3 regions of the Blautia argi genome follow, and region 3 is predicted to be linked to each of the others. Evidence: riboswitches for the same ligand, from Rfam matches in the RefSeq annotation. Region 3 holds a riboswitch; each other region holds the start of a gene.
The links. Region 3 has a riboswitch for thiamine pyrophosphate ahead of thiE (thiamine phosphate synthase). Riboswitches for the same ligand answer to the same signal wherever they lie in the genome.
Positions count from the first base shown of each region.

Region 1: it holds a riboswitch for thiamine pyrophosphate, as region 3 does, so the genes downstream of both, thiC (phosphomethylpyrimidine synthase ThiC) here and thiE (thiamine phosphate synthase) in region 3, are expected to answer to the same signal.
Region 2: it holds a riboswitch for thiamine pyrophosphate, as region 3 does, so the genes downstream of both, DQQ01_RS10930 (thiamine-binding protein) here and thiE (thiamine phosphate synthase) in region 3, are expected to answer to the same signal.

Region 1 is NZ_CP030280.1:695,504-703,355, reverse strand. Features, by position in the region: gene DQQ01_RS03585 (adaptor protein MecA) at 1-525, shown strand, start outside; gene DQQ01_RS03580 (DUF1858 domain-containing protein) at 630-830, opposite strand; gene DQQ01_RS03575 (4Fe-4S ferredoxin) at 1,055-1,225, shown strand; gene DQQ01_RS03570 (helix-turn-helix domain-containing protein) at 1,420-1,809, opposite strand; TPP riboswitch at 1,924-2,025, shown strand; gene thiC (phosphomethylpyrimidine synthase ThiC) at 2,134-3,441, shown strand; gene dnaB (replicative DNA helicase) at 3,529-4,857, opposite strand; gene rplI (50S ribosomal protein L9) at 4,877-5,323, opposite strand; gene DQQ01_RS03550 (DHH family phosphoesterase) at 5,320-7,365, opposite strand; gene rpsR (30S ribosomal protein S18) at 7,515-7,778, opposite strand; gene DQQ01_RS03540 (single-stranded DNA-binding protein) at 7,813-7,852, opposite strand, start outside.
Region 2 is NZ_CP030280.1:2,237,840-2,245,691, reverse strand. Features, by position in the region: gene truA (tRNA pseudouridine(38-40) synthase TruA) at 1-364, shown strand, start outside; gene DQQ01_RS10945 (PaaI family thioesterase) at 393-839, shown strand; gene DQQ01_RS10940 (glutamine--tRNA ligase/YqeY domain fusion protein) at 926-2,617, shown strand; gene pdxR (MocR-like pyridoxine biosynthesis transcription factor PdxR) at 2,620-4,089, shown strand; TPP riboswitch at 4,102-4,213, shown strand; gene DQQ01_RS10930 (thiamine-binding protein) at 4,333-4,629, shown strand; gene DQQ01_RS10925 (ABC transporter permease) at 4,598-5,362, shown strand; partial or broken gene DQQ01_RS10920 (ABC transporter substrate-binding protein) at 5,381-6,398, shown strand; gene DQQ01_RS10915 (ABC transporter ATP-binding protein) at 6,422-7,168, shown strand; gene DQQ01_RS10910 (hypothetical protein) at 7,221-7,733, opposite strand; gene DQQ01_RS10905 (hypothetical protein) at 7,766-7,852, opposite strand, start outside.
Region 3 is NZ_CP030280.1:1,742,247-1,750,098, reverse strand. Features, by position in the region: gene yaaA (peroxide stress protein YaaA) at 1-151, opposite strand, end outside; gene DQQ01_RS08550 (HAD family hydrolase) at 312-965, shown strand; gene DQQ01_RS08545 (cysteine-rich small domain-containing protein) at 992-1,291, opposite strand; gene fliB (flagellin lysine-N-methylase) at 1,314-2,456, opposite strand; gene thiD (bifunctional hydroxymethylpyrimidine kinase/phosphomethylpyrimidine kinase) at 2,523-3,314, opposite strand; gene thiE (thiamine phosphate synthase) at 3,311-3,973, opposite strand; TPP riboswitch at 4,111-4,217, opposite strand; gene DQQ01_RS08525 (arsenate reductase family protein) at 4,230-4,586, opposite strand; gene DQQ01_RS08520 (bacteriohemerythrin) at 4,597-5,019, opposite strand; gene DQQ01_RS08515 (GNAT family N-acetyltransferase) at 5,079-5,573, opposite strand; gene DQQ01_RS08510 (DUF1284 domain-containing protein) at 5,536-5,970, opposite strand; gene DQQ01_RS08505 (biotin transporter BioY) at 5,967-6,521, opposite strand; gene DQQ01_RS08500 (PepSY domain-containing protein) at 6,693-7,352, opposite strand; gene DQQ01_RS08495 (HAMP domain-containing sensor histidine kinase) at 7,431-7,852, opposite strand, start outside.

The DNA of each region.
Region 1 (7,852 bases), 1.0 Mb from region 3:
ATTCCGGTGTCTGCAGACAGTATTATTTTAATTATTTCCAAGGTAGATGACCCGGAGGAACTGGATACCCGCTTTTCCAAATTCACCCCTTTTGGCAATGCTACAGCCGTTTCCGAGGACGCCCCTCCTATTGAAGTAGAAGGCGCTGACGATATCCTGGATATCTTCCAGAAAATTTATGAGGCAAAGGCAAAAGCCATGGAGCGCAGAAAAAAAGAAAAAGCAGCCTCCGAAAACAAAGAAACGGCCACAAAGCCGGAAAACATCGGGGATACCCCTGTTTCTGTCAACTTAATGCGGGAATATGTTTTCCAAAACCTGGATACCGTTATTGAAGCAGCCCATGGGCTGAACAATTTCTTCCAGGGCTTCAGCGCTCTGTATAAGGATGAGAAAAACAATACCTACTCCCTGGTACTCCATCAGGAAGAAACCTCACCAGAGGATTTCAACAGAGTATGCAACATGCTTTCTGAATATGGAAAGGGAAGTCCCTTCTCTCCGGCAAAGCAGGCATATTTTTAAAGAACACGGTGTCTGTATTCTTCCATCCAAGGCATTGACACATCTTACACAAATTTAAAAAAGGGCACCCATGAACGGGTGTCCTTTTTACTTTATAGGAAATCTTATTTGTTTTCCAGGAAATCATTAATCTGTGCGATCAGCATGTTTCCGTCAATTCCGTGAACCATAGCTGCTTCTGCCAGAGATTCTCCCTGTGCGGACGGACAGCCGATGCAGTGCATACCTGCTCTCATTAGAATTGGTACAATATTTTCATCTAAACGAATCAGTTCGCCGATTGTCATATCTGCTGTTACCTTCATGGATAGCTTCCTCCTTAAAATATTTTATTGTTTTATTATAATCTGTTTTTGCAGGATATTCAACTGTTTTTCTCCATTTACTTTTGCATTTTGTATACAATTATGCCTACAACCAAAAAATCCTGCTATGTTCGTAAAATAAGACTTGTATTATAGAAACAAATATATTAGAATAACCCTAAGAACTGAATTGAAAGATTCAGAATATAAAGGAGGATACAATCATGGCATACGTTATTACAGATGAATGTGTAAGCTGCGGAACATGCGCTGGTGAATGTCCGGTAGAAGCTATTTCCGAAGGCGATGACAAATACGTTATCGACGCTGATACATGCGTTGACTGCGGAACATGCGCTGGTGTTTGTCCTACAGAAGCTATCGTAGAAGGCTAATATTACATAATACAGGACTTTTATTCTGTATCATGAAAGGTACGAAGAGGCAGGAAGCTTAATGTTCCTGCCTCTTCGTCTTCTCTTTTTACTTTCTTTTAAAAATCCTCCTCTTTTTTTGCGCTTCTTTTTCCAGAGCTGCCGCTGCCTCTCTTCTGGACTGCTGACAAATACGAATCCTTTCATCAAGACGCTTATACCTCTCTTCTTCTGAATTTTTCTCCTGGATTCTGTTCGCAACCAGTTTGCTGATAATCTCCATAAATTCCCTGGATACCGGGGGGCGTGGATTTTTTCCTCTCTTTTTTCTTTTTTGCAGACTCTCTATGCTCAGGCTGTTTTTCGTCCACCTGATTTTTATAAAAAAGGGTTGTCAGCTCTCCGATTTCCTTTAATGCATACCCTTTTTTCTTTAGTTCTCTAATACTCATGAAAATCTGAATATCCCATCGGGTGTAGTATCTGTGTCCCATTTCGTTTCTTCCAATCGGAAGACGCAGCTCCTCTTCCCAGTACCGAAGCACATGGGACTGTATGTCCAGAAAGCGTACTGCCTCCGAAACCGAATAAATGGTTTTCTGCATATACTGACCCCTTTCTTTGTTTCTCTTAATTATTATAACAAAGCGTTATAAAAATGCAAGAAAATACGTTCGACAAAAACTGTTGACAAGCCCTCTAAGGGGTGCTAAACTGATAAAAAATAACCAGGGAGCCTTATGGGCTGAGAGGAAGTTCGACTTCGACCTGTATTACCTGATTTGGATTATGCCAACGTAGGGAGTTTACACATACTGATTTTATATGTCTGTGCGTCCTATTTCGGCACAGACTTTTTCTTTTTGTGAAAACGGCTGTGCTGCAGGTTCGAATTCTCTGGTTTAAAAACAAAAGATTGGAGAAAATCTATGACTTATACCACACAAATGCATGCCGCAAGGCAGGGAATCATTACCCCGGAAATGGAAATCGCCGCAAAAAAAGAAGGAATACCGGCAGAAGAGCTACGCCACTATATCGCAGAGGGAAAAGCCGTCATTCCGGCAAATAAACAGCACCAATGCCTGAATCCCAATGCCATTGGTTCTATGTTGAAAACCAAAATCAATGTCAATCTGGGCACTTCACGGGACTGGAAAGATATAGATATGGAGCTTCATAAAGTTCGGCAGGCTGTAGATATGGGAGCAGAATCGATTATGGATTTAAGTTCCTACGGAGATACCAGAGCTTTTCGCCAAAAACTCACACAGGAATGTCCGGCCATCATCGGAACGGTTCCTATCTATGACGCAGTAGTCTATTATCATAAGCCTTTAAAAGATATTACTTCCGAAGAATGGCTGGATATTGTGGAAATGCATGCAAAGGACGGCGTGGATTTTATGACAATCCATGTGGGCATCAACAAAAATACTGCCCGCCGTTTTAAAGAAAACAGGCGGCTCACCAACATTGTTTCCAGAGGGGGCTCTATTATTTTTGCCTGGCAGGAAATGACCGGACAGGAAAATCCTTTCTATAAGCATTATGACCGGATTCTGGACATCTGCCGAAAATACGATGTCACCTTAAGCCTTGGAGATGCCTGCCGTCCAGGCTGCCTTGCCGATGCAGGAGATATTTCTCAAATTGAAGAGCTGGTAACTCTTGGAGAACTTACCAGACGGGCATGGGAAAAAGATGTACAGGTGATTATTGAAGGACCCGGCCACATGCCTCTGAATCAGATTGAAGCCAATATGAAAATCCAGCAGACCGTGTGCCAGGGCGCACCGTTTTATGTGCTGGGACCTCTTGTAACGGACATTGCCCCCGGATACGACCATATTACAGCAGCCATTGGAGGAGCCATTGCCGCTTCCTGCGGTGCTTCCTTTCTCTGTTATGTCACACCAGCCGAGCATCTGCGTCTGCCGGACGAAAAAGACGTAAAGGAGGGTATCATTGCTTCTAAAATTGCTGCACACGCCGCGGATATCGCCAAAGGGGTAAAAGGCGCCTCTGACTGGGATTCTGCCATGAGCACTGCCCGGAAAAATCTGGACTGGGAAGAAATGTTCCGGCTGTGTATTGATCCGGAAAAAGCCAGACAATACCGGGAGGAGGCAAAGCCGGAAAAAGAAGACACCTGCAGTATGTGTGGAAACTTCTGCGCTGTAAAAAACATGAACCGGATACTGGATGGAGAAATTGTAAATATCTATGATGAGTAATAAAAATCCCTGACCTCTTCTCTCTGCCAAAGCATAACAAAAGAGGCTATGGCACAAAATGATATGCAGCTTATGCCATAGCCTCTTCTACTTTTTCATATTTACAAACTTTGTATAATTTGGCAGCCAAACCAGATTTACCGTACCAATAGGACCGTTTCTCTGTTTTGCTATAATGATTTCCGCAATATTTTTATTCTCGGAATCCTTGTTGTAATAATCATCACGATAAATAAACATAACCACATCGGCGTCCTGCTCAATGGCTCCGGACTCTCGAAGGTCTGAAAGCATGGGTCTGTGATCCGGGCGTTGTTCTACGGCACGGCTCAACTGGGAAAGCGCCACCACAGGCACATTCAGTTCTCTTGCCAATGCCTTCAGAGAACGGGAAATCTCCGAAATCTCCTGCTGTCTGGACTCACTTCTTCCACTTCCTGTCATAAGCTGCAGGTAGTCAATAAAAATCACACCCAGATTATGCTCCATCTTGTACTTTCTGCATTTGGAACGCAACTCAGAAATAGAAATACCCGGCTTATCGTCAATAATCAGATTGGACTTTCCGATAATGTTGGCGCCTTCAATAAGCTTTGCCCACTCCTCGTCTTCCAGATTACCGGTTCGAATATTCTGGGAATCCACCTTGGATTCCAGAGCCAGAAGACGGTTGACAAGCTGCTCCTTTGACATTTCCAGGCTGAAAATCGCTGTGGTTACATTGCTGTGAAAAGCCATATACTGAGCAATATTCAGTACAAACGCCGTTTTTCCCATAGAGGGTCTGGCAGCAACCAGAATCAAATCCGAGGGCTGAAAGCCGGACATCTTATAATCCAGGTCAATAAAGCCTGTGGGAATGCCGGTTACGCTTCCCTGGGTTCTGGAGGCTTTCTCAATCTTTTCAATGGCATTTAGCACCACCTGACGAATGGGAACAAATTCCTCACTGCCCCGGTTCTGCACCAAATCAAAGATTTTCTTTTCCGTTACTTCCAGAATATCCTGGGTTTTCTCCTTGCCCAGATAACAGGCATTGCTGATTTCCTCTGTGGTCTTAATCAACTTCCGCAGCATGGATTTTTCTGCTACGATTTCGGCATAGTATTTTACATTGGCTGAGGTAGGAACTGCTGCCAGAAGATCCCGGACAAATTCCATGCTGGAGATTTCCGGCGGCAAATCCTTTTCCTTCAGCCGCTCCTGCAAAGTTACAAGGTCTACAGCCTTTCCTTCATCGTGAAGCTCTACCATGGCTTCAAACACAATCCCATACTGCTGCTGGTAGAAATCTGCCCCGGTAATCAGCTCAGACGCCTCCACAATGGCGTCCCTGCTCATAATCATAGAGCCAATGACTGACTGCTCTGCCTCCATACTGTGAGGCAGGATTCTCTTAATCAGTGCTTCTTCCATCTTGGCAGAAACTCCCTTCTTACGCTTCTTTTACCACAACTTTTAATTCCGCCGTTACCTGTGGGTGCAATTTCACGGGAACCATGGTTGTTCCCAACTCTCTGATCGGGTTTGCAAGCTGCATTTTTTTCTTATCAATCTCATAACCAAGCTGTGCCTTTGCTGCTTCTGAAATTTCCTTTGTGGATACAGAGCCAAAGGTTCTGCCATTCTCCCCCACTTTAATGCTGACTGTCACCTGCTTGGTTTCCAGTTCTTCTTTGAACTTCTTCGCAGCCTCCAGGTTTTCCTTTGCTACCTTATCCTCATGGGCCTTCTGAAGTTTCAGATCATTGATATTTTTCGGTGTTGCTTCCACGCCTAATTTCTTCGGAAACAGCATGTTTCTTGCATATCCGTTGCTTACGTTTACCATCTGTCCTTTTTTGCCTAAAGATTTTACGTCTTCTATCAGTATTACTTTCATACCTCTATATCTCCTTCTTTTATCATCTGGTCAAGTGTTGCCTTTAACTTCCGGATTGCCTCTTCTACGGTTGCACCCGGAAGCTGGGCTCCTGCCATATTAATATGACCGCCTCCGCCCATTTTTTCCATAATAAGCTGTACATTGACTTCATCAATAGCTCTTGCACTGATAAAGATTTTTTCCTGATAATCGGTGAGTACAAAGCTGGCTTTTATGCTGTCCACATTTAAAAGCTCATTAGCTGCCTGAGAAGCCACTACTGTAGGGCTGTCAATGCCTTCACTTGGGCATACGGCAATGGCAAAGCAGTTTTTATAAGTTTCTACATGGCGAATCGCTTCCGCCTTTGCTCTGTAGGATTTTACATCATCTCTGAACATTTTGCGCACTCTGGTTACATCTGCGCCGCATCTACGCAAAAATGCGGCTGCTTCAAAGGTACGCACACCTGTTTTGGCAGTAAAATTGTTGGTATCAATAATAATACCGGAATACAGCGCATCTGCCTCAATGTTGTAGATTCTGATATCATCTGAAAAATACTGCAGAATCTCTGCTACCATTTCGCAGGCAGAAGATGCATAAGGCTCAATATAAGACAGCACTGCATTCTGAATCACCTCGCTGCCCTGGCGGTGATGGTCGAGTACAACAATGGTCTTTGTCTTATGAAGCAGCTCCTCACACTCTGTATAGCTTGGTTTATTGGTATCCACAACCACAACAACTGTGTTATTATCCACAATTTCCTTTGCCTCATCATTATCGATGAACATATGCTCATCATAATCCGGATTTCTCAGGAAATTCTCTATAATTGGGCGCACAGACATGGTGGGATGGTTTACAACAATATGTGCCCTTTTATTCAGGGACTTCGCTGCCCGGTAAATTCCGATTCCGGCTCCAATGGAGTCCACATCAGAAATTTTATGTCCCATAACTACAACCTTATCCTTGCTCACCATAAATTCTCGCAGGGCATGTGCCTTTACTCTTGCCTTTACACGGGTATTTTTGCCCATTTGCTGAGATTTGCCACCGAAATAAGTCATCTGATCCTTATCCTTGATAACCACCTGGTCGCCGCCTCGCCCCAGAGCCAAATCAATGGCAATCCTGGAGTATTCATAATTCTGTGCATAGGTTGGCGCATTGATACCAATCCCAATACTGATAGTCACTGCCATATCATTTCCAATATTGACAGTTTTTACCTCTTCCAGGATATTAAAGCGTTTTTTCTTTAATTCCTCCAGAGAACGCTGACGCATAACAAGAATGAACTTGTCCTTTTCCAACTTTTTTATCAATGCATCCACATCACTGAAATACTTGTTCAGCTTCCTCTCAATAAGTGCTACCAGAAGGGATCTTCTGACCTCCTCTACACTGTTTAACGCCTCGTCATAATTATCCAGGTACAGAAGTCCTGTTACCAGCTTTTCATCTTCCTTCTGACGAATATACTGATTCAACTCTGTTTCATCAAAGAGATAACAGGCAATCAAATCATTTCCTTCCTCGATTTCCAAAAGCCCTGATTCCTCCAGCAGCTTTTTCATGGAAATCGGGCGCATCACTGCCTTATAATCTCTTTCCTCAAAATGAAACATAATCTCTGCGTCTTCCCCTCTGGGAAGTCTTTCCTGACTGATTTCAGGAAACAGGGTAGTAATACTTTTTCTATACCGCTTATTCTTTCCTGTCAGTTTTGCAAATTCTTCATTCAGCCATAAGATTTTTCCTCTGCAGTCTAACAGGGCATAAGGCACAATAAACTCATTTAATAAGCTTTTCTGCACCTGTCCGTACTGGGTGGCAAAGGAAATCAGCTCGTTCATAATAACGGCCCTGCTGTGGAAATACATAAAAACCGCAATCAGAATATACACTGCAAGAAATCCTGTTACCAGAGCTCCCGCCTTTACATTTACGGTAAATACCAGTATATCCATAACCAGCAGCACTATAGTCAGAATGAAGGGCCACTGCATATAAAATTTCAGTTGACCTTTAATTCTTAATTTTCCATTCATCTCTTCACCTGCCGATAAATTCCAAAAGAGTGACATCTTTTGATTGATAAGTAACAATTTGATTTATTATAACATCTTTTAGAATTTTACACAAGAAATTCCTGCAACGCAAAAAGCGCACTGCCGAAGCAGTGCGCCCGTAGTTTCAATTAGTCCTGAACGTATGGCATAATTGCCAGATGTCTTGCTCTCTTGATTTCTACTGTTAAAGCTCTCTGATGTTTTGCACAGTTTCCTGTGATTCTTCTAGGAAGAATTTTACCTCTTTCAGATACATATCTTTTCAGCTTATTTGCGTCCTTATAGCTGATTTCGTTATTTTCCTGTCCGCAGAACACGCAAACTTTTTTTCTTCTGCGTCCGCCTCTTCTCTTCATTGGAGAATCCGGTCTATTACCTTTTTCGTAAGCCATGATTATTTACCTCCTATCAATATCACTGCCCGCCTTAGCTAAATGGCAGCTCCTCATCAATTCCGTCCGGAATA
Region 2 (7,852 bases), 500 kb from region 3:
ACGGAAGTACCAGTGCCCCCTTCATGAAAACCTGGATATTGACGCTATGAGAGAAGCTGCGGGATTCTTAGAAGGAACCCATGATTTTAAAAGTTTTTGTTCAAATAAAAAGATGAAAAAGTCTTCCATAAGGACGCTGCATTGTATTGAGATACAGGAAACAGAGCAGGAAATTTGCATAACCTACACTGGGGACGGCTTCCTTTATAATATGGTAAGAATTCTTACAGGAACGCTGATTGAAGTGGGAAGAGGAGTAAGAAAATCGGAAACCATGACAGCGCTTCTGGAAAGCTGTGACAGAAAAAACGCAGGCTTTACAGCCCCGGCAAGAGGGCTGACTCTGCTGGAAGTACGGTATTAAAACACGTTTATAAAGGAGGAACAAGGACATGGAAAACGAAAGAAACCGGGAAATGGAGCAGGAGATAAGGGAGAGCATGGATCGGCTTTATCCCAAAGACCCGGATCATTTATACAGCAAAATGCAGATAGAATTTTATGCTTGCAGTTATGAAAAAAGGAGCGTGACATTGCGCTTCCCGGTACAGAGGTGGGAACTAAATCACATGGCAACCATGCACGGAGGACTGATTGCCACAGCCGTTGACACTACCTGTGGGGTTCTGGTGCGAAGTGTGAGCAAAAGTCAGAGGATTCCCACCATTAATCTGAGTCTGAATTATCTGTCCCCTGCCATGGCGCAGGACGTCCTTTTGGTAACTGCAAAGGCAGACCGCGCAGGACGAAGCATCTGCAATGTATCGGCAGAGTGTAAATCTGAAAAGACGGGGAAATTGATTGCCACAGCAACGGCAAACTTTATGATTTTGGACTGAATTGAAAAAAATAAAAGCAAAGCCTTTGAAAAAATAAAAAATTATGGTAGTATAGTCCTTAGACTATACAGAAGAAACTACAATAGATGGAGGAAGAAAAAGTGGAAAAAGAAACAGCAAAAGAAACCGTTTCTAAAAACTTTATTGAACAGATTATTGAAAAAGACCTGGCAGAAGGAAAATACGAGGAAATCTGCACCCGTTTTCCGCCGGAGCCAAACGGCTACCTGCACATCGGACATGCCAAGTCTATTTTATTAAATTACGGACTTGCACAGAAATATAACGGCAAATTTAATATGCGTTTTGATGATACCAATCCTACAAAGGAAAAGGTAGAATTTGTAGAATCCATTAAGGAAGACATCAAGTGGCTGGGTGCAGACTGGGAAGACCGTCTGTACTTTGCATCTGATTATTTTGAGCAGATGTATGAGGCTGCCGTAAAGCTGATTAAAAAGGGCAAAGCCTTTGTCTGTGATTTGACAGCAGAGGAGATCAGAGAATACAGAGGAACGCTTACCGAGCCTGGAAAGGAAAGCCCTTACCGCAACAGAAGCGTGGAAGAAAACCTGGAATTATTCGAGAAAATGAGAAATGGTGAATTTGAGGACGGCAGCAGAGTGCTTCGTGCCAAAATCGACATGGCTTCTCCGAACATCAACATGCGTGACCCGGTTATTTACCGCGTGGCACACATGACACATCACAACACAGGGGATAAATGGTGCATTTACCCTATGTATGACTTTGCACACCCCATTGAAGATGCCATTGAGGGAGTAACACATTCTATCTGTACTCTGGAATTTGAAGATCACAGACCGCTTTATGACTGGGTGGTAACAGAACTGGAATATCCTCACCCACCAAAGCAGATTGAATTTGCAAAATTGTATCTGACCAATGTGGTAACAGGAAAGCGTTACATTAAAAAGCTGGTAGAGGACGGTATTGTGGATGGCTGGGACGATCCTCGCCTGGTATCCATTGCGGCTCTTAGAAGACGTGGATTCACACCGGAATCCATTCAGAAATTCGTAGAGCTTTGCGGCGTATCAAAGGCAAACAGCTCTGTGGATTATGCAATGCTGGAATATTGTATCCGAGAGGATTTAAAGATGAAAGCGCCTCGTATGATGGCTGTTTTAGACCCGGTGAAGCTGGTGATTGACAATTATCCGGAAGGGGAAATCGAGTATCTGGAAGTGCCCAACAATATGGAAAATCCGGAGCTTGGAACCAGACAGGTGCCGTTTGGAAGAGAGCTGTATATTGAGAGAGAAGACTTTATGGAGGTTCCGGTAAAGAAATACAAACGTCTTTATCCGGAAAATGAAGTGCGTCTTATGAACGCTTATTTTGTAACCTGTACAGGCTGCGAAAAGGACGAGAACGGCAATGTCACTGTGATTCACTGTACCTATGACCCGGCTTCCAAGGGGGGAAATTCTCCGGACGGAAGAAAGGTAAAGGGAACCATTCACTGGATTTGTGCAGAAACAGCAGTAGAGGCAGAATGCCGTCTGTATGAAAATATTGTGGACGAAGAAAAGGGCGTATACAACAAAGAGGACGGAAGTCTGAACTTAAATCCCAATTCTCTGACGGTTGTAAAAGGATGTCTGGTAGAGCCGGAGCTTGGAAAGGCAGAGGCTTATGACCGCTTCCAGTTTGTGAGAAACGGCTTTTTCTGTGCAGACTGCCATGACAGCAAGCCAGGTACGCCGGTATTTAACCGCATTGTATCCTTAAAGAGCTCCTTTAAATTAAAATAAAGATGAACGAACTGTTGATTCCGCTGGATTTAAAGAGCAAACTTCCCATTTATCAGCAGATTTGCGCGTATATTAAAAATGCTGTACAGCAAAAGGATTTAAAGCCAGGGGAACGGCTGCCTTCCTCCAGAGCTCTGGCAAGGTGTTTATCTGTCAGCCGCAGTACCGTGGATCTGGCATACGGGCAGTTGGTTTCAGAGGGGTATATGGAGTCTGTTCCCTGTAAGGGTTATTATATCTGTGAGATAGAAAGCCTTTACGTTTCCGGGAAAGAGAATACAGCGCCTGCATGTGGAAAAGAAGAAAAGCTGTGCAGGGACACAGGAGTAAAGACCTGTCGCTGGGATTTTGCCCTAAACGGCATTTCTGTTGGGAGCTTTCCCCATAATATCTGGAAAAAGCTTACCCGACAGGTGCTTTCTGAAAAGGAAGACGCGCTGTTTCAGCCAGGAAACCCCTGGGGAGAATATGGTTTTCGCTGTGCAATTGCAGAATATCTGTATCAGGCAAGGGGTATGCATTGCCGCCCGGAGCAGATTCTCATTGGAGCGGGAAATGATTACCTTCTTATGCTGCTTGGTACAATTCTGGGAAAAGAGAAGGTGGTGGCAATGGAAAGCCATACCTATCTGAATGCTTACTATGATTTTCTTCATATTGGATATGAGGTAAAGGCTGTTTCTCAGGATAGTAGCGGCATGAGCATTGCCTCACTGAAAAAATCCGGGGCCGAAATCGCTTATGTGATGCCCTCCCATCAGTTTCCGGCAGGCACAGTAATGCCCTTGAAACGCCGCATGGCACTTCTTGAATGGGCCAGGGAAACAGAAGGGCGGTATATTATTGAAGATGATTATGACAGTGAATTTCGTTACCGTGGGCAGCCCATACCTGCCCTCCAGGGCTTTGATGCAAACGGAAGGGTAATTTATATGGGAACTTTTTCAAAATCTCTTGCACCTGCAATCCGTGTCAGTTATATGGTATTGCCGGATTCTCTGGCAAAGATCTATGCTGACAGAAAGAGTCCTTTTGCTGTTACTGTGTCAAGGACAGACCAGAAAATTCTGGAGCTGTTTTTGAAAGAAGGATATTATGAGCGGCATTTAAACCGTATGCGGGCTGTGTACAAGGGAAAGCATGACTGCATGGTACGGGCACTGCGGGAGATGGGGGATATCTGTACCTTTACGGGTGAACATGCAGGTCTGCATCTTACTGTGGAATTTGTGAACGGACTCACTGAAAAAGAGGCTGTGCTGCGGGCGCAAAAAGCAGAGATTCAGGTTTACGGATATTCCGAATATGCCATAGATTTAAGAGAAGAAACAAGAAATCCGGGTGCAAAAGTGCTTCTGGGTTATGCCTGTCTGACAGAAGAGGAGATTACAGAAGCCATGCAGAAGCTTAAGAAAATCTGGTCCTGCGAAGAAACAGAAGACAGAAGGAAAGAGGTTGACAGAAAACCGTAAATACAGTAAACTGAACATTGCAAGGGGAGCTGGAGAAAGTCCGGCTGAGAATAAAACCAGATTCGTTTTAGACCCTCATACCTGATTCGGATAATGCCGGCGTAGGAAGCAGTTTGTAAAATTTGCAGATTCAGATACAGACGTAAATCCCATCAGGTAATCCCTGAAGGGATTTTTTGTTTCATAGGAGAATCTCACAGGCGAGATTCTTCTTTATACCCTAAAACAAAGGAGGAAAACAAGATGAACGCAAGTGTAGCAATTCAGACATTGCCGGAGGCAAAGGACGACGAGGAATTAATCCGTATTGTTGATGAGGTGATTGCCTACATCAAAAGCACAGGAAACAATTATTATGTAGGACCTTTTGAAACCACGATTGAAGGGGACTATGATGAGCTTATGGACATTGTAAAGGAATGTCAGCATATTGCAGTGAAAGCAGGAGCTCCGTCTGTAGCTGCTTACATCAAGGTCAGCTATAAGCCGGAAGGAGATGTGCTGAGTATTGAAAGAAAAGTTACGAAACACCACCAGTAAATTTTGGACAGTGTCCGCAGTGACAGTGCTTCTTATCTTATGGCAGGCAGTTTCCATGGCAGGGCTGATTCCTGATTTTATGCTGCCGTCGCCGATTGATGTGGTGAAAGCCTTTGCAGGAGATTTCAGACTTTTAATGGAACATGCCAGAGTAACTCTTTTAGAGGCTGCACTGGGACTTTTCTGTGGAATTTCGGTGGGCTTTCTTATGGCCGTAATTATGGAACGGTTCGATAAGGTATACAAGGCCTTTTATCCCCTGATTGTTCTGACACAGACCATCCCCACAGTCGCCATTGCACCTCTTTTGGTACTGTGGTTTGGATATGAAATGCTTCCAAAGGTAATTCTCATTGTAGTGGTAACCTTTTTTCCGATTACTGTGGGGCTTTTGGACGGCTTTCGGTCTGCAGATAAGGATATGATAAATCTCATGCGTTCCATGGGCGCCGGGGAATTTCAGATATTCCGCTATATTAAGCTTCCGGGTGCAAGAAGTCATTTTTTTGCAAGCCTCAGAATCTCCGTGTCCTACTCTGTGGTAGGCGCTGTGATTTCAGAATGGCTGGGTGGCTTCAGCGGACTTGGCGTTTATATGACCAGAGTAAAAAAGGCATTTGCCTATGATAAAATGTTTGCCGTGATTTTTCTGATTTCCATTATCAGTCTTCTGCTTATGAAGCTGGTGGAGTTTCTTCAGAGAAAATCCATGCCCTGGGAGCATGTCAAATAAGAAAGAGGAGAAAAACAGATGAAGAAAAAATGGTTAGCAGCAGCTCTGTGTGTGACCATGCTTGCAGTCCTGACCGGTTGTAAAAGCAGCAGTCAAGCAGCAGGAACAGAGGATAATAAAGAGAGCAAAGAAGAAAAACTGACCTTTGTATTGGACTGGACGCCCAATACCAATCATACGGGACTGTATGTGGCAGAGGAAAAGGGGTATTTTAAAGAAGAGGGACTGGATGTGGAGATTGTACAGCCGCCGGAGGATGGGGCAGATGCGTTGGTTGCCTCCGGGAAAGCTCAGCTTGGCATCTCTTTTCAGGATACCATGGCGCCGGGGGTGACCGGAGAGAATGCTCTTCCCAATACTGCCATAGCAGCCGTAGTGCAGCACAATACCTCAGGTATTATTTCCAGAAAGGGAGAGGGTATGGATTCCCCAAAGGGACTGGAAGGAAAGAAATATGCCACCTGGGACGCGCCTATCGAAAAGGCCATGATGAAGAATGTTGTAGAAGGAGATGGCGGTGATTTCAGTAAGGTAGAGCTGATTCCAAGCACAGTGACTGATGAGGTTTCCGCATTAAAGACAAAATCTGTGGACGCAATCTGGGTGTTCTATGCCTGGGGAGGCGTGGCAACAGAGGTGGCAAAGCTGGATACCGATTATTTTGCCTTTAAGGATCTCAATCCAGTGTTTGACTATTATACGCCTGTTATTATTGCTAATAATGACTTTTTAAAGGAAAATCCCGATGCGGCAAAAGCGTTTTTAAGAGCAGTAAAAAAAAGGATATGAATTTGCTATTGAAGAACCGGAACAGGCAGCAGAGCTTCTCTGCAAGGCATCACCGGAGCTGGACAGCGAACTGGTGAAGGCAAGCCAGAAATACCTGGCAGACCAGTATAAGGCAGAGGAGGAGCGTTGGGGATATATGGATCCGGAGCGCTGGAATGCCTTTTATGACTGGCTGAATGAAAACGGTCTTTCTGAAGCAAAAATACCGGAGAATGCAGGATTTTCCAATGACTATCTTCCGGAATAAGAAAGAGAAAGGCGGCATCAGATATGGCACAGCTAGAGGTTTCCCATGTGACAAAAACCTTTGAAGACAAAAGGGTTTTAGAAAACGTGTCCCTTCATCTGGGGGATAAGGAACTGGTTGCACTTCTGGGAGTCAGCGGAGGAGGCAAAACGACACTGTTTAATGTGATTTCCGGTATCTTAAAGCCAGACAGCGGGCAGGTGCTTTTAGACGGTGAGGACATTACAGGTAGGCCGGGGCAGGTCAGCTATATGCTTCAAAAGGATTTGCTTCTGCCCTATCGCACCATTGAGGATAATGTGGCTTTGCCCCTGATTATCAGGGGAGAGAAGAAAAAACAAGCGAGAAAGCTGGTACAGCCTTATTTTCAGGAATTTGGGCTGGAGGGTACTCAGAAAAAATATCCGGTTCAACTGTCCGGAGGTATGCGACAGAGAGCAGCCCTTCTCAGAACCTATATGTTTTCCAGGAAAATCGCACTTTTAGATGAGCCTTTTTCTGCTTTGGATACCCTGACCAAGAGCGCTATGCACAAATGGTATCTTCAGGTTATGGAGCAGATTCATCTGTCCACAATTTTTATCACTCATGATATAGACGAAGCCATTTTGTTGGCAGACCGGATTTATCTCCTCACAGGAAATCCGGGAAGAATCACAGAAGAGCTTGTTATCAAAGAACCAAAGCCAAGGTCAGAGGATTTTAATCTGACACAGGAATTTTTGAAGTATAAAAGATATATTTTAAAGAAAATAGAAGAAAATAAATAGAAAAAGGGTATCCTGTGACTGAAATTCCATGGGATCCCCTTTTTTCTTTATATCAGATTTCCAGAATTTTCCCTACGCTTTCATCATAGCGGCAGTATTTCCCGTTGGAGGATAAAAACGGAGCATAAGTTTTCGCTTTTACATTTTTTATGTACACAACTTTTGTGGCTATCATATACACCAGAGAAAATTTCTCATTCAGGCTGGAAATCCACTTGTACACCTTGCTATCCTTATCAGAGAGAACCAGCTCATAACCACCCTCGCAAGGTTCCAGACAGAAATAGCTTTTTTCTCCTTTTGAGGAAAAGACTTCATTGTAAACATAAGAAGAGAAATGCTCACGGACAAAGCTTTTAAAGTCCGGCAGATTGTAAATCTGGTGAGAAACCGCATCTGTAATTTTATCTCCGCGCTCAATTCGGATTTTCAGAATTTTCAAAATCTCTACAGCATCGTTGATAAAGCTCAGGCGATTGTATTCCATGGTTTCCAGAAGAAAAGAAATCAGCTCCTTTGACAGAATATCATCGTTTTTTGCCTGTTCAAATAACTGGTTGTTCATTATTTTATATCCTCCCTCTTTGGTATACCGGATTATACTTCCGGTTCTTCTTTTGCTTTCTGCACAGCGTCCTTTATCTCCTGTGTGAAATTTTCTGCTGTTTCTTTAACCTCTTTTTT
Region 3 (7,852 bases):
ATTTCCACAAAGATTTTAGTTCCTGAAAATCCATTTTCTTCAAGGTATTCCATATCTCTTCTGCTCTCTGCAAATAAATCGGCTGTGTAAGGCTCACAGCCTCATCTTCCCGGATATGCATCTTCTTTGCCGGAGAAATAATAATTTTCATTATGTATACCTTCCGTTTCTCAAGCCGTCAATTGCACAACGTGCAATCATTATACCATGTTCCCCTTTTAAATCCAATGCTTTTCTTGCGTGAAGTATGAAATTCTGGTATTCTAAAGGGAACAGAAGAGAAAAAAGCAATTTGCAGAAGGGGCGGTTTTATGATACAGGCTGTTATTTTTGACATGGACGGAGTTTTATTTGATACAGAACGAATTATGAAAGAGGGCTGGCAAAAGGCAGGGGAAAAATTGGATTTTACGCTGACAGAAGAGCAGCTTGGACAGATGAGAGGCGGCTCCAGAGAACAGAATGCAGCTTTGTTTGAAAAATGGTTTGCGGGAAGGATTGATTATCACTATGCCAGAACCATTCGTTCGCAATACCTGGCAGAATATATTGAGCACTATTCTCTGCCTCAGAAAAAGGGACTGCAGGAAATCGTATCCTATCTCACAGAGGAGAAAATTCCCTGGGCAGTGGCAACCTCTACCCCAAGGAAGCGCGCTGCTCACTACTGGGATATGGCGGGCATTTCAAAGGCTATTTCTGCCTCCGTATGCGGAGATGAGGTAAAAAAAAGTAAGCCTGACCCGGAAATCTTTTTGAAGGCTGCTCAAAAACTGAGGATAAAGCCGGAGAACTGCCTGATTGTGGAGGATAGCAGAAACGGCTTGAAGGCAGGACGTGCTTCAGGCGCCTGTACCTGCATGGTGCCGGATTTAACCCCGTTTGCACCTGATTTAGAGCCTTTTTGCGACTATGTATGCAAAGACCTGATACAACTTAAAGAGCTGCTCTCTTCTCTGAAATAGAGGAGAAGAAAGCAGTTCTGTTCTCTTTACCGGTTCTTTTTTGCCAGTTCCATAATTTCATTATATTTGCTCATAATGTACCCATAGTTTTTCTTCTTATGAGGCAAAAGACATGCGCTGCAGTCCTTAATCCCATTGTCAGTATATTTGAAATTACCACCGCATTTGCTGCCCAGGGCGTACAGGGGACAGTAGCAGAACAGACAGTTAAAATTGTCCGTATCTTTTGTTTCATGGCAGGGAAAATACTCGCAGTTTTTATGTGAAAAGAAGGAGTATTCCTTGTCCTCCCAATATGGTTTTTCCTGTTTTTTTTCTTCACTCATAGAGTTCTTCGTCCTTTCTGTTTTATAAAATAGACTTCAGTTTTTCAGGAAAATATTCTTCCTGTTCATCAAAAATATCTTCCAACAAGTTCAAATTTTCATCAGAATGTTCGATTTCTCTGGCATATTGCCAGGCTGTCTTTACAATCTCTGCAAAAGACAGATGTCCCTGGTTTTCCAACCATTTTGCAAAGCACAGTTCTTCTATCCAGAGTACAGAAAAAACAGCCAGAACCACTTTCGTATATACCATATCATCATAGACAGCACCGCAAAAATATGTATAAACAAAAAAGAGAAGAAGTTGTTCCTTATAAATTTCCCAGTTTTCCGTTTCTCCTTCTTTTTTTAAAAAATCCATGCGGTTTTTCTGATAAAAATCACTTCCTTTTGTATAGATATTCTGCTTCAATCTAGTCAGATTTTCGCTCCATTCTTCTCGTAAAACTTCTAACTTTTGTAAATCTTTCAGCATAAGGTTCATGGATTCAAAACGAAGTTCGGCATTATGTTCCGTACTTCTTTTCTTTTTGAACGTTTCTTTTTTCTCTGGTTCAACCGCAAAATCCTTTTCAAAAAGCCTTCCCTCTTCCAGTGCTTTCTGAAAGCCAAAGGCGGTCTGTAAACATAAAAACATTCGTTCTCTCATGGGCAACGTTCTGTCTTGTATGAGCTGAAAAAGGCAGGTTCGTACCTCCTCCAGCTTTCCGAAAAGCAGGAAATCAAAATCTTCATAGTCTTCCTCACGCTCTTTTTGGCTGTCCTCTTCCTCCAAAAACATAACCTTTTCTTTGCAGCCAAGAATCATTTCCGCTGCCACAGGACAGGAAAGAGAAAGGGAAAACTCACGGAGATTTTCAAACTCTTCCGTATGTCGGGGATATTGTCTGCAGGTTTCACAAAGAGCAGAAGCCCCCAGTTCTTTATAAATATCACAGAGATTTTTTTCGTTCAGAAAGCTGCAGCGTTTTTTATATTGTTCAAATGCTCCCTGGGACCAGTCTATGGAATTTAAAAGGCGGATTCCAAAGGTTCCCGGAACCTGACTGTAGCTTTTTAAAGTATCCTCGTCTATAAAAATCTGCCAGCCGGCACAACAGGTATCCGGACATTTATCTGCAGTACAGACGAAGCGGTCATAATAATGAGGTTTTCTGTAGTACATGAAGTCATTCCTTTCAAAAGATATAGAAGAAGCATACCACTCTCCCACCTCTTTTTCAAGCATCATTCACCTGTTCTTTTGAGTAAGATACATATGGTTCAGAGGTCCACTGCCTGTTCCGAGATTCAATTGTGCCTTTATGGCGCCTGTTACATATTCCTTAGCTCTCTTCACACTTTCCGATATGTCATATCCTATTGCCAGATTACAGGCTATGGCAGAGGAAAGAGTACAACCTGTACCATGCGTGTTCTCATTTTGAATTTTTTCTCCAGGATACCAGAAATAATCTTTGTTCCTATACAGCAAATCGTCAGCCTCCTGCAGCAGATGGCCACCCTTCAAAAGGACTGCCCCTTTTATTTGCTCACCAAGCAGCGCGGCAGTCCGTTCCATATCCTGATGGGTTCGAATTTTTGTTTCTGATAAAAACTCGGCTTCCGGTATATTGGGGGTCAGGATATCAGCCAGAGGAAAAAGCCCTGTTTTTAAGGCATTTTTCGCCTCCAAAGACAAAAGGCTGCCTCCGCTGCTCGCCACCATAACAGGGTCTATAACAATGTTTTCTGCCTTGTATGTTTTCAGTTTTTGGGCAATGATTTCGATAATGTTACTGTCTGAAACCATGCCTATTTTTATTGCATCAGGACGAATATCCTGAAAAATACAGTCCAGTTGCTGTGCTACAAATTCCGGTGACACTACTTGTACGTTGTAAACACCTGTTGTATTTTGAGCAGTCAAAGCCGTAATGGCAGTCATGGCATACAGACCATGCATGGTAATGGTTTTAATATCCGCTTGGATTCCCGCACCACCGCTGCAGTCAGACCCTGCGATACTCAATACCTTTTTCATGATTTTCCTCCCTGCGTGATTTGCTCTGCACAGGCCCGCAGTCGTTTGCAGGCCTGTTTTATATCCTTTTGACCATAGATGGCAGAAACTACAGCAATACCGGAAATACCGGTTCCTTTTAATGATATAAGATTTGATTCCCTGATTCCGCCAATGGCTACCACAGGAATGGAAACTGCCTGACAGATTTCCATCAGGGTTTCTCTTGTAATAACGATTGCATCATTTTTGGTAGAAGTAGAAAATACAGCTCCCACTCCCAGATAATCTGCGCCCCAATCCTCTGCCTTTTTGGCGGCTTCCACTGTTCTACAGGAAACTCCGATAATTTTATCCTCGCCCAAAAGTTTTCTAGCTTTTAAAGGATCCATATCCTGCTGCCCCAGATGAACGCCGTCTGCCTGTATTTTCCCGGCAATTTCCACGTTGTCATTGATGATAAAGGGCACTTTATATTTTGCAGCCAGCTTTTGAACATTCTTTGCTTCCTCTGAAAATGCTGCTTCTGACAAATGCTTTTCCCTTAGCTGCAAAAACGTGATGCCTCCTTCCAATGATTCCTCTATTTGTTCCAAAAAGGTTTTTTCTCCCACCCATGTGCGGTCTGTAACTGCGTAAAGCTGCATCTGTTTGCTCAATTGTTCCTTCCTGTCTTTCATTTGCTCACTCCTTTTTACAGAATCGAAAAATTTTATTTCCACGCTTTTATCTTTAAACTTCTATTTCAGACACAAAAAGAGCTGCCCCAGTCAGACATATCAGCAATGCTTCAACATTCCTGATTGCCGTTTCCTGCAACAGCTCATTTCTTTCTCCCTACGTTGGCATTACCCATACAGGTTTAAAGGGTCGAAGTTTGAGAACTTCCTCTCAGCCCGCCTACGGACTCCCCTGACTGTACTATGAAAATTGTGTTTATAAATGTAGTTTTTCTGTCCATTCCTGTTCCCTAAACCCGGTAAGTACAAAATCATCGCTTACTAAAACAGGACGTTTCACCAGCATACCGTCTGTGGCAAGCAGTTCCAACTGTTCCTCCTCTGTCATGGAAGGAAGCTTATCTTTTAAATGAAGCTCTTTGTATTTGTTTCCACTGGTGTTGAAAAATCTTTTTAAAGGAAGCCCGCTTTTTTCATACCATTCCTTTAATTCTTCCTTTGCAGGTCTGTCTTCTACAATGTGACGCACTGCAAACTCCAGGTTCTTCTCTGTCAGCCACTTTTTTGCTTTCTGACAAGTGGTGCATTTCGGATATTCTACAAATAATAACATGGTTTTACCCTTATAATCTTTCTGCATTAGATGCCATGAATTTATATTCTGCTACGGAACGGTCAAAGCCTTTGATGTGATCAAAGAGCCAGTCCACAACATTTTTCTGAACCTGTGCTACGAACGCTTCTGTGGGACCTTCTTCCTCTTCCAGCATTTCCTGCAATTCTTTTACAGCCTGTTTAAATTCTGCATGTTTTTCCTTATGTTCTTTGATTCCAGGATATTCGATTTCTTCCTGCAGCTTTTCCTCTGCGCTAAAGTGGAATTCTGTATAATCCAACAGGTAATCCAGCATTTTTACAGCTTTGATTTTTCCCTGTCCGTCTTCACAGCTTTCCAGAAGCTGATTAATTCTGTCAATCAGTTCCTTATGCTGGGAATCTATCATTTCATTTCCTGTTACTAATGTTTCATCAAATTCTGCTCTCATGTTCTTAAACCTCCTCTGTAATTAGCTATAGTGTACCACATTTTTTAAATTTTTCCAATCTAAATTTCCTTTTCCAAAACAACTCTTTGGATTTTCATACCATAATTCTTATAAAACTCCAATACCTCCTCATTAAACTCCCATGCAGTCAGTTCCAGGGAAGAACTCTTTCGCCGTTTTCCTTCTTCTTCGGCTTTTTGGAGAAGCTGTTTTCCGATACCGTGATTCTGGCAGTTCTCCTGTACGCATAAAGCTTCTACATAGGCTCGCGTTCTTTCTTTGGTAATGCCGCTGTCTTTTAAGGTGTGATATTTTACCTGGCACATGCCCACAGGCTTGCCTTCCCAAACTGCCACCAGAAATAAAAGTTCCGGATCCTCCATATCTTCTGTAAATTGTTGGAGTGTGTAAAAATCGGTCGCCTCTTTATAAATATCCGGTCTTCCGTGGCTGTGCAGGTCGTGTACCTGCTGCATAAGACGGGCAATATCTGCGAAATCCTCTCTGATTGCAGCCCTAATCTCCGGCTGCATTGCGTTTTTGGCTGTTTCCATATCGTTCCAGTTCCTTTCTCTGGCAGATTTCATGCCACTGGCAGTTGGAACAGATTTCTCTGCGTTTTCCTTTTTTCAAAATACGCTCCTCTACCAAAAAAGAAAATTCTTCCCAGGAAAGCGTTACTCCCTTAGAAAGCTCGCAGGCAGCCAATACCTTCTGGTCATAGATTTTCACCTTTTCCTGGGTGATACATGTATTTTCTTTTGAATTAGGGCATTTTTTACATATCATATCCCCATTTGTCACAATTTGCAAGACTGGATTTCCCCTCATTTTTTCCAGAATGCTTCCCATATGTAAAGTAAAAGTATCGCTGTAGCCTTTTCCCTCAAAAAAAGCAAGGCACATACCATGATGTGCCCGCAGTTTTAAAATGTCTTTTTGGTTTTTCATTTTTTTATAACTCCTGCTAACCGTTTTGTTAAAACCATGGACAGAATGATTTTGAGGACGTCCGGAATCACAAAGGGAATGACACACCAGCCCAATACAGCACCGATTCCCACAGGACCGGTCTGTGCGGTATATACAGCCAGAAACCAGAGGGTACCAACTGTATAGCAGGCAAGGAGTCCTAAAATCATGGAGAAAAAAAGAATTTTTCTGCTTCTTCCAAGCAGCTTTTCCATTCCCCACATCAAAAGTGCGGAGGCAAGAAAGCCTACAATATATCCGCCTGTTGTTCCGGCGAGAACTCCGATTCCGCCTGTGAAGCCTGCAAATACAGGAATTCCCAGAAGTCCCAGAAATATGTAAACCAAAACAGCCATGGTTCCCCGTCTTCCTCCCAGAATCCCTACTGCGGTAAAGACTCCCATGGTCTGCAGGGTAAAGGGAACCGCTGCCGGAATGGAAATCCAGGAGCAGACGGCAATTAATACTGCGAAAATACTCACATATACCAAATCATAAGTTTTGCTGTGTTCTTGTACTGCTGTTGTCATATTGTATTCCTATCCTTTCTTGTCGTTTCCTTATTTCGACCTGTTTTGTTCCATACACACTTTATCACATAGCAGGCTAAATTGTCAACTATAAATAAATATCAGGTTTACAATCGAATGTAAACCTGATATTGGTAAACCTTTTGATTTTGTTTGTTTTTTCTGCAACTTTTAGTAGGTTTCTTCACTCCATTTCAGGAAGTCGCCTGTATTGGCATCAATCTCAAATTCATATTCTGTCTGCTGATACACAATATCTCCCTCATAAATATACTGTCCGTCATCAATTTCCAGTTCCATATACAAATCCTTTAACTCTGCTCCGGGAACTCTTGCCAGGGCTGCCTTCTGTGCTTCCTCCTGGCTGATGGCTGTCTGGATATTCTGAGAATTTCCCTGTACAGGAGTCTGAGGCTGTGTATTTTCCGTTGCCTGGGACAATGCTGTATCTGTCTGGCTGTCTGCTGTATTTTGCTGTTCCTGACTTCCGGATTCTTTCTGTGTCTGCGGTGCAGGTTCCGCGTTTGGCTGTACATTTGCAAAAGAATCTCTTTTCTCTGTTTCTGCACTTAAAATTTCTCCGTTTTTTGCGGCAATATCATAGTTGTACTCTGTTTCTCCTGCATCAAAATCAATTTCATATACAACTCTTCCGTCATCGCGGTCTTTGCTGACTCTTAATCTGGAAACCTGATCCTCGGTAACCCCTGCTTCCTCAAAAGCAATATTTTTTGCAGAATCCTTTCCAATATCCTTTCCCTGTGTAGCACCACAGCCTGCAAGTAAACCTCCCATAACAAAAATACCTGTAAAAATTATATATTTTTTCATAATCGAATCTCCTCTCTATCTTTGATGTACCCAGTATATCGCAGAAAGATTAAAGGAAGATTAAAAAAATATATCATTTTACTTTTTTTCTCCATTTTCTTCTGTCGGAAGCCAGAAGGTGAAACAGGTTCCCCTTCCCAAACAACTTTCCACCTGGATTTTTCCTCCATGAGCCTCTGCAATCCATTTGACCATGGGAAGACCAAGCCCGGAGTGGTTTCCCTGGGTGCGGGCTCTGTCAGCCCGGTAAAACCGTTCCCAAATATGGGGTAAATCTTCCTGGGAAATCCCCTGCCCGTTATCTTCTATTTTTCCCACAATTCTGTTTTCTATCCGAAAAAGGCTTACCTTTATATATCCATGTTCTCTGTGATAGGCGATGGCATTGGAGAGCAGATTTATCAGCATACGGATATAAAGACTTTCATCTACCTTTGCGTAAAGATTTTCCTGTATATCTGTCTGAAGATGAATCTGCTCCTTTTCTGCTAACAGTCCCA